Regions from separate parts of the Achromobacter sp. GQ309 genome, predicted to be linked through region 2. Evidence: predicted binding sites of a transcription regulator. Region 2 holds the regulator's gene; the other holds the start of a gene.
What was found. The regulator FliA, encoded in region 2, starts transcription of late flagellar genes. The targets are predictions, from matches to a motif close to CTAAAGTTTNNNNNNNNNNNGCCGNTA.
Positions count from the first base shown of each region.

Region 1: AC6CIE_RS18925 (FlxA-like family protein) is a predicted target of FliA. The motif match lies at 5,782-5,808, and genes of this name have one in related genera.

Region 1 is NZ_JCAXDP010000005.1:572,194-579,567, forward strand. It holds gene AC6CIE_RS18900 (histidine phosphatase family protein) at 1-25, opposite strand, end outside; gene AC6CIE_RS18905 (LysR family transcriptional regulator) at 52-960, opposite strand; gene AC6CIE_RS18910 (ABC transporter ATP-binding protein) at 976-2,061, opposite strand; gene AC6CIE_RS18915 (ABC transporter permease) at 2,058-3,770, opposite strand; gene AC6CIE_RS18920 (ABC transporter substrate-binding protein) at 3,861-5,186, opposite strand; gene AC6CIE_RS18925 (FlxA-like family protein) at 5,303-5,743, opposite strand; gene AC6CIE_RS18930 (solute carrier family 23 protein) at 5,894-7,204, shown strand; gene AC6CIE_RS18935 (hypothetical protein) at 7,251-7,374, opposite strand, start outside.
Region 2 is NZ_JCAXDP010000002.1:737,935-745,308, reverse strand. It holds gene AC6CIE_RS08760 (flagellin N-terminal helical domain-containing protein) at 1-717, opposite strand, end outside; gene AC6CIE_RS08755 (methyltransferase regulatory domain-containing protein) at 972-2,576, opposite strand; gene AC6CIE_RS08750 (RNA polymerase sigma factor FliA) at 2,781-3,536, opposite strand; gene flhD (flagellar transcriptional regulator FlhD) at 3,962-4,285, shown strand; gene flhC (flagellar transcriptional regulator FlhC) at 4,319-4,897, shown strand; gene motA (flagellar motor stator protein MotA) at 5,014-5,883, shown strand; gene motB (flagellar motor protein MotB) at 5,895-6,890, shown strand; gene AC6CIE_RS08725 (response regulator) at 6,887-7,267, shown strand; gene cheA (chemotaxis protein CheA) at 7,296-7,374, shown strand, end outside.

The sequences.
Region 1 (7,374 bases), on a different contig from region 2:
GGCGGATGAACCAGATTTCAGTCATTGCAGTCTTGTTGCGGGGATTGAGCCTTATGCCTGGGCCGGCGCGATGGGCGCGCGCGGCTTCCAGATGGCTTGAATGATCGAGCTTAACGCGACCAGCGCGGGCTCGCTAGCGCGTTCGTAAGGCAGCATGAAGCCCAGCACCGCGTCGACGCGCGCCTGGCCCCACACGATGAAGTCGCTGGACGCGGCACCCGCCAGCGCGGTTTCCTCGCGCAGCAGCGCGCAGCCCGCGCCGGCCCGCACCAGCGCGTCCATGTTGGCCTGATCGTCGTTCTGCATGACGATGCGCGGCGATAGCCCGTGGCGCTCGAACATATCGCGCAGCAACAGATGCGTGTGGCTGCCGGACGGACCGTCCAGCCACGGCAGTTGCGCCACCTCGCGCCAGCCGCCGCGTTTGAGCACAGCCGCGTGCTCGGCGGGCATCGCAATCCGATAACGCACGCTGCGCAGCGGCTGCCACAACACGCCGCGCGGCGCGTTGGCCGCGATGGTCAGCGCGGCGGGCAGGCGGCCGGTGCTGACCTGTTCGGCCAGCGCCGCAGCGGGCTGGGTCTGGGTCTTCAGTTCAACCAGCGGCAGGCGCTGCGTGACGGCCGAGGCCAGCTCCCCCAAGCGCAGGAAATCGGGCTTTTCGCTGGGAACACCCAGTTCGACAACGCCATGCAGATTGCCCTGCAACTGCTGGGCTTCGGACTTGAATTGCGCGCCCAGCACCAGCAGCGATTCCGCCGTCGGCAGCAGCACTTCACCCGCCTTGGCCAAGGCAAGCCGGCCGCCGCTGCGGTCGAACAGCGCGACGCCCAGGCTCTGCTCCAGCGCCTTGATCTGTGCGGTCACGGCAGGCTGCGTCAGCGACAGCGCCTCGGCCGCCTTCGTCAGGTTGCCCAATCGGGCAACCGTGACGAAGGCGCGGATCTGGTAGATTTCCATGGCGGCGAGTGTAGGTCAGGCGGCCAGCAGCCGCACCTGTGTCGGCTCCAGTCCCACCGACACCGGCGCGCCCGCCGGAAACGGCGACAGGCCGGCCAGATGCGCCTGGTCGGCCGTCAGCCGCTGCTCTCCAACCTGCACCTGATAGCGCGTGAATTCGCCCAGAAACTCGCTGCTTTCCACGATGCCCGGCAGCCAGACATAACGCGCATCGCCCAGGCCATCCGCCATCTCGATCTGCACCGTGTGGGGCCGAAAGCTCGCTGCCAGCCGAGTGGCTGCGGGGGCCTCGCCGGTCAGCGGCAGGTGCAGGTCGCCCACGCCGTCCACCGCCAGCGTCACGCTGCTGCTGGTGCGCTCGCGCACATTGCCTTCCAGCACGTTCATCGTGCCCACGAAGTTCGCCACGAAGCGGTTTACGGGGTAGTCGAACAGCGTGCTCGGCGCGCCGATCTGCTGCACCACGCCGTGATCCAGCACCGCCATCCGGTCAGCGGTGGTCATCGCTTCTTCCTGGTCGTGCGTGACGAAGATCGTCGTGATGCCCAGGCGGCGCTGCAGGCTCAGAAGGTCTTGGCGCATCTGCACGCGCAGCTTCTTGTCCAGGTTGGACAGCGGCTCGTCCAGCAACAGCACCTGCGGTTCGATCACGATGGTGCGCGCCAGCGCCACGCGCTGCTGCTGCCCGCCCGAAAGCTGGTTGGGACGCCGCTTGGCATATTGCGACAGCCCCACCAGATCGAGCGCGGCGTCCACCTTGGCGCGGATCTCGGCGCGCGGCAGCTTGCGCTCGACCAGACCGAACGCCACGTTGTCCCACACCGTCATGTGCGGCCACAGCGCATAGTTCTGGAACACCATGCCGATGTTCCGATGCCAGGGCGGGGTCCCGCTGATGTCCTTGCCGTCCACCAGCAACTGGCCTGCGCTGTGGCGGTTGAATCCCGCGATCAATCGCAGCAGGGTGGACTTGCCCGACCCCGACGGCCCGAGCAGCGCGAAGAACTCGCCCGGCTCGATGCTGATGCTGACGTCCTTCAGCACTTCGGTCTTGCCGTACGAGAGCTGGATGTTGCGGCATTCGACGCTGACTTTCTTCATGCGGATTCCCCTTCATTGCGCGCCGGTTGCTGGCGCTTCGATGCGCGGTCCACCAGCAGGTGCGATACGTAAGTGCCGATACCCACGGCGACCACCGCCAGGACGCCAAGCGCGGCGCCCGGTCCGCGGCCCGCCGCGCTCTGCATGTACAGATAGATGCCGTAGCTCATGGGCGCCTGGCTGTCCTTGGTCACCAGCATGATGGTGGCCGACAGTTCCACGGCGGCCGTCACAAAGCTGGTCACGAACCCGGCCAGCATGCCGCCCGCCATCAGCGGCACCACAACGCGTCGGATTGTGCTCATGCGCGTGGCGCCAAGCGACTGGGCCGCCTCTTCTAGCGACACGTGGATCTGCTGCAACGCCGCTACGCACGAACGCAGCGCGTACGGCAGACGCCGCACGGAGTAGGCGAGCATGATGATGATCCACGACGACGTCAGCATCGTGCCCGTGCCAGGCAGCTCGATGCCGCGGAAGGTGCGCAGAAAGCCGATGGCCAGCACGATGCCCGGAATCGCCAATGCCGCCGAAGCCAGAAAATCCAGCCATTGGCGCGCCGGCAGCCGGGTGCGCAGCATCAGGTAGGCGATCGCGGTGCCCAGGATCACGTCGATGCCCGCGGCAAGGCCGCAATACAGCAGCGTGTTGGCGATCATGCCCTGCGATTCCGAGAACACGGCTGAGTAATGGGCCAGCGTGTACCCGTCCGGCAGCGGCGCATAGCTCCAGACGCTGGCCAGCGACAGCAGCAGCACGCCGATGTGCGGCGACAGCACCAGCAGCAGCACCAGGATGATCCAGCCATACGCCAGCACGCTTTCCATCGGACCCAGCTTGCGCTTCTGGATGGAGTTGCCGCCCTTTTGCAGCGTGGAGTAGTCGCGTCCCTTGAGCACGCGCGCCGACAGCCACAGCGCCAGGATCGAAAATCCCACCATGATCACGCTGATCACATAGCCCAGCGGATCCTCCAGTCCCACCTGCGTGATGCGCAGGTACGCTTGCGGCGCCAGCATGTTGGTCGTGCCCAGCACCAGGGGCGTGCCCAGGTCGTCGAACACCTTCACGAACACCAGCGACGCGCCCGCCACATAGCCGGGCAGGGCGAGCGGAAAGATGACGCGGCGGAACAGCCGGAACCCGCGCGAACCCAGGTTGAAGGCCGCTTCTTCCATGGCCCCGTCGATGTTTCGCAGCGCCACCACGAGGTTCATCAGGATGAACGGGAAATAGTGGATGGCTTCCACGAAAATGACGCCATTCAGCCCTTCCATGAACGGAATCGTGAAGCCGAACCAGTCATTGAGCAGCAGGTTCACGCTGCCCGAACGGCCAAAGATCAGCTGCATGGCCACCGCGCCCACGAAGGGCGGCATGATGAGCGGCAGCACGCCCAGCGTCTGGATCAGCAGGGCGCCACGAAAATCGAAGCGCACCGTGAAGTACGCCAGCGGCACCGCGATCAGGGACGCGATCAGCGCCGACCAGCCCGCCACGTACAGGCTGTTGAAGAACGCTTCCCGCATCAACGGCTGGTTGAAGAAGGCGCCGAAGTGACCGGTGGTGAAGCTGCCGTCGGCATTGACGAAGGCGCTGTGAAAGACCGTACCCACCGGGACGGCCAGGAAAAGCAGCAGAAAGCCGAATACCAGCAGCGCCGCCAGGACGGGGCCGGCGGGCAGGCGCGAATGGCTCGAATGATTCATCGAGAGTCCCGAAAATCGTTGCCAGAAGACACGCGCGATCCACGGCGGGCGGGGCTAAGTCCGCCTGCCGTGTTCAGCGCATTCAGACGATCAGAGCGCGGCGGCCTGCCGTGCCAGCTTGACGGCTTCTTCGTAGTTGGCGCGCGCGCGGCCATTCCACTCGCCTTCAAGCTGCGTGATCTGCTGGTTGACGGCCGCGTCCTTCTTGTTGCCGGCGAAGATCGCCAGGAACGCCGGGTCGGCCGCCTTCTTGCTGTCGATCAGCGGCGCCCAGGCCAGCTTGCGTGCCTCGCCCAGCAATTCGGCTGCCTTGCCGCTCTTGGCCTTGTCGCCCAGTTTGGCCTCGGCGTCATAGATCGCCTTGGTGGCCGCTTGCAGTTCCTTCAGCCGGAACGTGACGGTCTGGTCGTACAGCGATTGCACGACGTAGTAGCGCGACTGCGACAGGTCCGCGTCGAAATGAACCTTGCTGCGCTTGGCGATTTCCGCCGGGTCGGGATAGCCGGGCGGAATCTTGCCGGCCAGCGCGGAGTAGGGCAGCACCGGCAACCGCGAGATCTTCGGCTCCAGCAGCAGCTCCTGGCCCGCCTGGCTCAGCGTGAAGGCGATGAATTTCTTGCCTTCCTCGGTGTTCTTGGCGCCCTCGATCAGCGCGATGTTCGCCGGGACGATGGCGGTCTCGGACGGATAGACGAACTCAACGGGGAATCTGGAGTACTTGCTCGACAGCCCGAAGAAGTCGATGACCGGTCCGGCGCCGAACTGGCCGTTGTTCACGCCGTCGGGCACGCCGAACGAGCGCTCGGTGACGGCGCTGCTGTTGCCCGACATGCGCAAAAGCGTGTTCCAGCCGTCATCCCAGCCTTCGCCTTGCAGGATGGTTTCCACGGTCAGGTGCATCGTGCCCGAACGCGATGGCGACGTGATGCCCACGTGGCCGAACCACTTGGGCGACAGCAGATCCTTCCACTCAACGGGCGCCGGGATCTTGTGCGCCGCGATGTACCGGGTGTTGTAGATAATGCCGTAGCCCGCCAACGCCTGGCCCAGATACATGCCGCCCGGATCATTGATGGGATAGCTGCCGATCTTGTCCGGCACATCCTTGTTCGCGATGTCGGCCGACTTGGCCAGCAGCTTGTCGCGTCCCAACACCTCGAACGCATCGGGCGCGCTGGCCCAGAAGACCTCGGGGCGCTGGCCCGCTGGCGTCTCCCGCACGAAGGCGATCCCCGACACCGTGTTCTTGTTCAGGATTTCCAGCGTGATGCCGGGATTGGCTTTCTCGAAAGCGGTCTTGTAGGCCTGGGTCAGGTCCTTGGGGAACGACGTGATCACCGTGACGGTGCCGGCCAGGGCCGGCGCCGCGCAAACGGCCAGCAGCGCCCCGGCAAGGGCTGTGCGCATTGCGTGCATGGTTTGTCTCCGTGGTTTTAGATTTGTCTGGAGACAGTACCGGCACGCCTGCCAAGCGTCCAATCAGAAATTTTGATGCGCGCCATCAGTGACGGCGCCGCGATGCTCGCCCGGAATCAGGCCGTGGCCGACACGCCGCCGCCCTGAGACCCGCCGCTGCTTTGGGCCGCACGCGCCTGCATTGCCAAGACCTGTGCGATCTGCCCTTGGATCTGCACGGCCTGCGCGTTCAGCGCCATCACCTGCTGCGCCTTCATCTCGGCCGACATGCCGCTCGCCTGCACCTTGGCGATCTGGTCCATGATGCGCTTGAGCTGCTTCTGCAACTCCTTGATCTGGCGAGTGTACTCGTCTTCGTTGTCGGTTTCTTCCGTTGCCTGCGCGGTCGCGACTTTGCTGGCGCCAGGCGTATTGACGCGGATCTTGCCTTCAGCGGTCACCGAGACGGCCTCCTGCCCCGAGGCATTTTTCGCTTCCTTGTTGGCCTGAATCTTTTCGGCCCACATGTCGGCAAGGCTGCCGATGCGGGAGGTGCCGCTGATGCTGTTGATCGCCATGACTGTTCCTTTGCCTGGGGATTTCGGGGTTTCCTCTAATACGGCAATCCGGCGGCAAAACTTAAACGTTGCCCCCGCTTGATGGCCCCCTTTACACTGGCGCCCGCTCGCAGTCTGAAACCCTAATCCGTACCATCCCCCGGGGAATCCATGTCCAATTCCTACTTTCCGCGCTGGCGCCTGGCGGACGACGCCGAGCCCGGCGTCATCATCGCGCCCGATGAACGGCTGTCCTGGCCCAAAAACGTGGCCATGGGTGCCCAGCACGTCGTTGCGATGTTCGGCTCGACCGTGCTCGCGCCGCTGCTCATGGGTTTCGATCCCAACGTCGCCATCCTGATGTCGGGCATCGGCACGCTGATCTTCTTCCTGTTCGTGGGCGGACGCGTGCCCAGCTACCTGGGCTCCAGCTTTGCATTCATCGGCGGCGTTATCGCGGTGACCGGCTATGCCGGCGGGGGCGCCAACGCCAACATCGGCGTGGCGCTGGGCGCCATCATCGCCTGCGGCCTGGCGTACACATTGATCGGCGTGATCGTCTGGATCGTCAACGCGAGGGCAGGCGGTGGCGCCAACTGGATCGACACGCTGATGCCGCCCGTCGTGACGGGCGCGGTTGTCGCGGTGATCGGCCTGAACCTCGCGCCCATTGCCGCCAAGGGCGCGATGGGGGCGTCGGGCTTTGACAGCGCCATGGCCATCGTCACGATCGTCTGCGTCGGCGGCATCGCCGTCTACACGCGCGGCATGGTGCAGCGCCTGCTGATCCTGGTCGGCCTGATCCTCGCGTGCGTGGTGTACGCCGTGCTGGCCAACGGTCTGGGCCTGGGCAAGCCCATCGACTTCACCGCCGTGTCGGCCGCCGCCTGGTTCGGCCTGCCGCACTTCGCGGCACCCGTGTTCAAGGCCGAGGCCATGGGCCTCATCGTGCCGGTCGCCATCATCCTGGTGGCCGAAAACCTGGGGCACGTGAAGGCCGTCAGCGCCATGACGGGCCGCGACCTGGACCGCTACCTCGGCCGGGCCTTCGTCGGCGACGGCGTGGCCACCATGGTGTCGGGCGCCGTCGGCGGCACGGGCGTCACGACCTACGCCGAAAACATCGGCGTGATGGCGGTCACCCGCATCTATTCCACGCTCGTGTTCGTGATCGCTGCCCTGATCGCGATCGTCCTGGGCTTCTCGCCCAAGTTCGGCGCGCTCATCCAGACGATCCCGGGACCTGTGCTGGGCGGCATGTCGGTGGTTGTCTTCGGCCTGATCGCCATTGCCGGCGCCCGTATCTGGGTCGTCAACCAGGTCGATTTCACCGACAACCGCAACCTCATCGTGGCTGCGGTCACGCTGGTGCTGGGCGCGGGCGACTTCACCATCAAGCTGGGCAACTTCACGCTGGGCGGCATCGGTACCGCCACGTTCGGCGCGATCATCCTGTACGCGCTCTTGCGGCGCACGAAGTAACGGCGACATGCGGGGCGCCGAGGCGTCCCGCATCGTGGCGCAAAGCCTATCGTTCAGTAGTTTCCTGGCCCGGGAGGCTCCCGGAAAACCCTCGGTTCGCGCGGGAGTCCATCGGGCCCGGCAAGGCAGCAAAGCCTTTTCGGTGCGAAATCGCCGGTTTTAGCGGGTTA
Region 2 (7,374 bases):
AACTGCAATCTTGTCGCCGTCTTGGAACTTGCCCAGCACGTCCGCGACCGTGGCCTTGGTATTCTTGGTCGTGACTTCGTACTGATTCGCCGGCAGATCAGTCGTACCGTCGACTTCCTTCGTGCTGACGTTAGGACCGGTCAGATCATTAATGTTTGCCGAACGGTTCTGCGTCACGCCCGAACCATTCACGTTGAAGCCTTCCAGGCCCAGCGTCTTTGCGCTGATTTCCGTCAGATTCAGGGTGATCGTTTCGCCATCATTTGCGCCAACTTGCAGCGTCAGCGGCTTGGCGGAGTCGGACAGGACCTTCACGCCGTTGAAGTCGGTTTGTTCCGAGATACGGTTGATGTCCGACAGGCGCTGGTTGATTTCGTCCTGCATCGAATCCAGCTGTTCTTGCGAGTAGCTGCCGTTCGATGCTTGCACGCTCAGTTCGCGGATGCGCTGCAGGTGGGTGTTGACTTCGGAGGCGGCGCCTTCCGTCGTCTGGGCCAGCGAGATACCGTCGTTGGCGTTACGAGCGGCTTGGGTCAGGCCCTTGACGTTCGCGGTGAAGCGGTTGGCAATGGCCATACCGGCGGCGTCGTCCTTGGCGCTGTTGATGCGCAGGCCCGACGACAGGCGTTCAATGGCGGTACCCAGGGCGGATTGCGACTTGTTCAGGTTGTTCTGAGCAACGAGCGACAAGTAGTTGGTATTGATGACTGCAGCCATGTTTAGGCTCCCAAGAGAGAAAGGCTTCTTCAAACCGGGCAGCTAGGCCGCCCAAACTGTAACGGTGAGGTAGCTACGATCTTGCTGAATCTCTTCCGTTGCCAGGATAACGACAGGGCCTAAACATTCTTTAGGGCAAATTTTTGGATTCCGTGATTATTTGCCTTTTCACTGCAGGTTCCGAGTTCGGGCGCCGCGGGGCGTCGTATTGTGTGAGCGCCGCGACATCCGAAGCCATGGGGCCCAGATGAAAACTAAACCAGGAGGCCTTGGTTGCGCAGGGCGGTGAGGGCGTCGGCCACCAGCTTCTGTGCCACCGGATCCAGGTTGCGGACCCGTTTGAGCGATTTGCCAGACGGGGGCGACACCTGGCCGCTTGCGAGCGCGTCGCGCAGGCGGGTGCGCAAATCGGCAACAGACGCCCTGCCGTCAATCTGCCGGACGACAAACTGGCTCGTTTCGTCCAAGGGCAATTGCGTGCGGTGGTGCCAGAGGTTGTAAAGACCGACGGGCAGCGCGCCATTGGCCGTCAAATGTTGCAGGCGCTCGATGCCCGGAATCCATGTGGGCTTGGCGGCTATTGCTGAATAGCCAATCTCTTCATGCCGATACTCGAGCGCACCTGCGTTCAAGATGACGACGAGATGATTCAGCACCAGGTCTTCCAGTTGTTCGGGGGAGAGGGACTTTTTCGCCTTGGGGCGTATGGCTTCCAGCAGATCTGCAAAAGGCAGCGCATGGGGCCAGGCTTGTCGCAGGGCATCCGCCAACGTGACAAAGGTGGATTCGCTCGTGGTGATGCCTGCTCCCCGCACGCTTTGAAAACGGCGCTCCTTGGATGCCGCACCGGCAGGCCGGGCCACCAGTTCCAACCGCGCTCCAAAGCGCATATTCTTGAATGCATTGGCCTCGGGGATGCGCAAGATGGCTTCCGCCCGCTCGGCATGCACCAGCAGGCTCTTGCGAAATTGCCTTCCGACGGCAAAGTCCAGGTACTGCTCTCGCATTTCCCGGGGAGCATCCGCGGACAGCGCATTATGCAGGATAGCGACATTGCCGCCATAGTTGGACGCAATGGTGGATTGCGGCTCGGAATCGGCCAGATACGCAAGGCCCGCCTGCTGGGCCGCGGCGGCGAACTCCAGGAAGTAGCAAGGTGAATTGACCGCTTCCAGATGCTCGTGCATCAGGTAGTAGTCGGACTGCTTCCGGAGCTGTTGTACAGCCTGCTGCAAGGCGCTGCGAAGGGGGTTGCCCTGGGACAGCCCGTGTTCCAGCATGCCGAGCACGTCCTTGGCGCGGGTCAGGCGCTCTTGCGGCGTCTGCGCGCCATAGCTGTTCAGGATCATGGCGTCCCGAACCACATCCGATGCTTTCCAGCCGGGATAGGTGTTGTAGCTGATATAGGCAATGCCTTCAGGCGCGAGGTTTTCCCGGCAAACGCGCAGAATCGCCTCGCGGACCTCAGGCGGCACCCAGCTGAATACGCCATGCGCAATGATGTAGTCGAATTGCCCAAGGTCCTTGGTGATTTCCGTGATGCTCATCGCACGCAATTCGAGGTTCCGCAGCCCCATTGCCTTGACGACGGCTTGTCCGGATTCGATTTGCTGCGTGGATAGGTCAATGCCCAGTGCGTGCGCGTTCGGGTGAGCGACCGCAAACGGAAGCAGATTGCCCCCAGCGGCACATCCCAGTTCCAGCACCCTGGCGTTTTCCACGGCGGGGGCATTCAGGCCGTAGAGTGCGGCGACGGCACGCAAGTGGCCGGGCGCCGTCAACGCGAACGCATTGGATTCGTAGGGAGTGTCGTCGTACGCGTCGGCAATTGCTTGCACGAGCTCAGTGTTTTGGGTCATCAGAGATTCCAAGGCATGGATGAGGCTGCGCTTGACGCGCCAGCCCGAAAGGCTAAACGGGAGCGTGGCGGTAGCCTAACAGTGGGCCTGTGCGTCAATTAGCTGAAATAACGCCAATTTTTCGGCGTTTTGGCGGTGAGGACGACTGGCTGTCGTCACACGCGTGAGGCGGGGCTGCGGCAAGTATTCGTTTGCCGCGTCCATTCAAATAATCTGCGCGATCTGCCCCTCCTGGGGCAACTCCTGCCAGGCCTGATCCTTCAACCGAGCCCGGATCCGCGCCGTCGCCTGCGACCGCAGCTGGCACACCCGCGCCTCGGTCACATTCATGATCGCCCCGATTTCCTTCAGATTCAGCCCCTGCTCGTAACACAACGACAGCAGCAGCTTCTCCCGATCGGGCAGGGCGTCAATCGCATGCACCAACGCCTGCCGGAAATCCCCGGCCAAGAGCGAATCCAGCGGATTCCCACTCGGCGCCCCGTGATTCAACGTCGCAGACCAATCCGCCTGCCCCGACGCCGAATCGGGTTCAGTCGTGAAATCTTCGTAATGCACGATCTGCACGCCTTGCGCGTCGTGCAGCAGCGACTGGTATTCATCCAGCGGCAGTTCAAGCTGCGCTGCGATCTCGGCCTCAGTCGGCGCGCGCATCAAACGCTGTTCCAGAAACTGGATCGCCTGTTCGATCTTGCGGGCCTTCGTGCGTACGCTGCGCGGCAACCAGTCCTGGCCGCGAAGCTCGTCGAGCATCGCGCCACGGATGCGCGTCGTGGCGTAGGTCTCAAATTGCGCGTCCGCGGTTTCCTGATAGCGGCGGACGGCATCGAGCAGGCCGATCATGCCGGCTTGTATCAAGTCGTCGAGTTCGACGCTGGCGGGAAGCCGGGCGAGCAATTGCAAAGCCAGCTTCCGAACTAGCGGCGCGTATTCGACCAGGCTGTCATCTGCGTGGGGCATTGCGGGAATTCTGGCGGAGTCCATCGTGAAGCGCGGTCGTGTTGCCAATTCGCGACATTGTCGACAAGCGCGGCTACGGTAAGGCGGGCGAATCCTAAGAGTCGCTAAGTTGGCATTGTCGGCAATGGGGCGCCGTTCATTTCAGGAAGTACGCAACGTTTTGAATGCTTATTTGGCAAATTGGCGAAAATTTGTCACGAACTTGTATGTCAAGGTGTGTCTAGAAAGGCACGTTGCGCAACATCAACAAAGATTTGTCATATAAGTCATAGAAAATGACATCACCTGTGGTAAATTTTACTTAATTTGCGAAAAAATGATACATTTCGCATAAAAACAGGATGCAGCAAGCAGTCAGGTAACAATCGTTGCCTGCGCTATGGGTAATCAAGCCCCTCGGGTGGGATAGGGATAGGGAGTACGGCGTGCAACAAGTCGAAAATTCTTTGCTGGCAGACATTCGCGAAGTGAATCTGTCATATCTGTTACTGGCTCAGCGCATGTTGCGGGACGATTTCGCCGCATCGATGTTCCGCCTGGGTTTCAGTAACGAAGTCGCTGACATTCTCATGCGCCTTTCGCCGGCGCAATTGGTGAAACTGGCCAGCTCCAGCTCGCTGCTGTGCCGTTTCCGCTTTGATGATTACAGCCTGCTGTCCGCGCTGACTCACGACGTTCTGGGTGGTGCGCTGCAACAAGCGCATGCAACCATCCTGCTCGCCAAGCAGCCTGTCGAAGAACTGGCCTGACGGCCTCGCGAATTCCACTCGGATACACCTGTAATGGCCTCCAAGAGCGTTTCCCAGGAAGCGGACGACATTCTGCTTGCTAGCTCCATGATTACGCTGGGCGCGCGCCTTCAGGTGCTTGAGGCTGAAACAAGCCTCAGCCATGATCGCCTCGCCCGCCTGTATCGCGAAATCCGCGGCTGCTCGCCACCCAAGGGCATGCTGCCTTTTTCGGTTGACTGGTTCATGACCTGGCTGCCGAATATTCATTCCTCTCTCTTCTATAACGTGTATTCGTTCCTGAATACGCGCACCACCAGCAAGGGCATACGCGCCACCATCGATGCGTATCGCCTGTATCTCGAAAACGCGGGGCAGGAAACCGCGGATGCCGAGCCCGTCCTGAGCTTTACCCGGGCGTGGATGCTGGTGCGATTCTTCGACAGCGGCATGTTGCAGCTATCTGCGTGCCGGCAATGCGGCGGCCATTTCATCGCCCACGCCCACGATCCGCAGTCCGATTTCGTGTGCGCCATCTGCCGTCCGCCACCTCGCGCCGGCAAGACCCGCGCGGCGGCCAAAGCACGCGCCGGCAGCCGTTCAGCCCCCATTGCGACCGCCGCTCCGACCTGATCGGGCGTCCAAATACATCAAAAGCCCTGGAAAACACCCCCTAACCCGCCTTTTTGGGGCAGGGGGGACAGGGGATCATTGACGCAAGTTATAGACTTCGTTGGCAGGGGCCCGTTGTGTTGATTGTTATCGGTTTTCTTGTGGTGATCGTGTCGGTCGTCGGCAGCTTCATGGCGCTGGGCGGACACATGGGCGCGCTTTACCAGCCCTTCGAGCTGACGCTGATCTTCGGCGCGGCATTCGGGGCGTTCCTGGCGGGCAACAGCAAGAAGTCGCTGATGCTGGTCAAGAAGGCGCTTCCCGACGCGCTCAAGAGCTCGCGCTACGGCAAGGACGTGTACATGGAGCTGATGGCGCTCCTGTATGTGCTGCTGAACAAGGCGCGCCGTGAGGGCCTGATGGCCATCGAATCGCATATCGAGGACCCGGGCTCCAGCCCGATCTTCAGCGAGTATCCCCGTATCGCCAAAGACGAGAAGCTCATGGAGTTCATTACGGACTACCTGCGCATCATGATCAGCGGCAACATGAGCTCGTTCGAAATCGAAACGCTCATGGACGAGGAAATCGAAACCTACCGCCACGAGCGCGAAGTGCCGGCGCATGCGCTGCAGCAGATGGCCGACGGCCTGCCTGCTTTCGGTATCGTGGCCGCGGTGCTGGGTGTGATCAAGGCGCTGGCCGCCGTGGATCAGCCGCCCGCCATTCTGGGTGATTTGATCTCCAAGGCGATGGTCGGCACGTTCCTGGGTATTTTGCTGGCGTACGGCTTTGTGGGTCCGCTGGCCTCCCGCGTGGAACGCCGCACCGATGAAGCCATGAAGGTGCTCGAATGCATCAAGACGACGCTGCTGGCCAGCATGAACGGTTACCCGCCCCAGCTCGCGGTGGAATTCGGCCGCAAGGTGCTGTTCTCGGCGGTCCGGCCTACCTTCGGTGAGCTGGAAGAGCACGTCCGCCAGACCAAGTCGACTGGCAAGGCCTGACGGAGCGGGCCATGAGCACGGTAAATAATCACCGTGTGGTGATCCGCCGCAAGAAGGTCAAGGGCGGCGGGCACCACGGGGGCAGCTGGAAGATCGCGTACGCCGACTTCATCACGGCAATGATGGCGTTCTTCCTGGTGATGTGGCTGGTCAGCATCGTGCCGAAGGAAGAACTGAAGGGCATCGCGGAATATTTCCGCATGCCGCTGCGCGTCGCCATCACGGGCGGGCCCAGCAGTTCGGCTGAAACGAGCGCCGTGCCGGGCGGCGGGCAGGACCCGCTGCGCAGCGAGGGCGACGTGCGCCGCGGCCAGGGCAACCGGGTCGAGTCCCAGCCGATGGGCGACGCCGAGCGCCGCGAGCAGCATCGTCTCGAAAACCTCAAGAAGCGCCTCGAAAACGTCATCGAGACGAGCCCGGTCCTGAAATCCTTCCGGCCGCAGCTCCTGATCGATCTGACGACCGAAGGCCTGCGCATTCAGATCATCGACAACCAGAACCGCCCGATGTTCGCGACCGGCCGCGCCGAAGTGCAGCCGTACATGCGCGACATCCTGCGCGAGCTGGGGCCGGTGCTGAACGAACTGCCCAACAAAGTCAGCATCTCGGGTCATACCGACGCGTCGCAGTATGCGCGCGGCGAACGCGCCTATAGCAACTGGGAGCTGTCGGCCGACCGCGCAAACGCTTCGCGCCAGGAATTGGTGGCGGGCGGCATGAACGAAAGCAAGGTCATGCGCATCCAGGGTCTGTCTTCCAGCATGAGTCTGGTTAAAGATGATCCGTATGCAGCCGTTAATAGACGCATCAGCCTGGTGGTGCTCAACCAAAGCACCCAGAAGCGCATCGAAAGCGAGAACGCCGCAGCCGCGGATTTGAGCGCCAAGGATGCGCGCGAGGTGGGGACGGCCGTGCAGGCGGTGCAAGCCGCCAGCCAGGCCGCAACGGCAACCAAGCAGGGCGAGGCGGAGAACATCCCGCCCGCTGAAGGGGTTCGACAACAATGACGGCAACGATACTCGTGGCGGATGATTCCACGACCATGCGGATGATCGTGCAGGCGACGCTGACCGGCGCAGGCTGGAACGTGTTGACGGCTTGCAACGGCCAGGAAGCGCTGGAGGTGGCGATGGCCAACCCGGTGGATCTGGTCGTCAGCGACTGGAACATGCCGGTGAAGGGCGGTCTGGAGTTGATCCAGGGGTTGCGCGAAGAGGACCGGTACATGGATGTGCCGGTGCTGGTGCTGACCACCGAGGACGACGTGGACAGCAAGATGGCAGCCCGGGATCTGGGTGTTTGCGGCTGGCTTTCCAAGCCGGTGGATCCCGATGTGCTGGTGGAATTGGCGACCGAGCTGCTCGACGAGCAGGCCGGCGCGTAGCAGGTTCATTTAGAAAGGCGTACGGGTCATGAGTTCTGGTTTGGACCTCAGTCAGTTTTACGAGACCTTTTTCGACGAGGCGGACGAGCTGCTCGCGCAAATGGAGC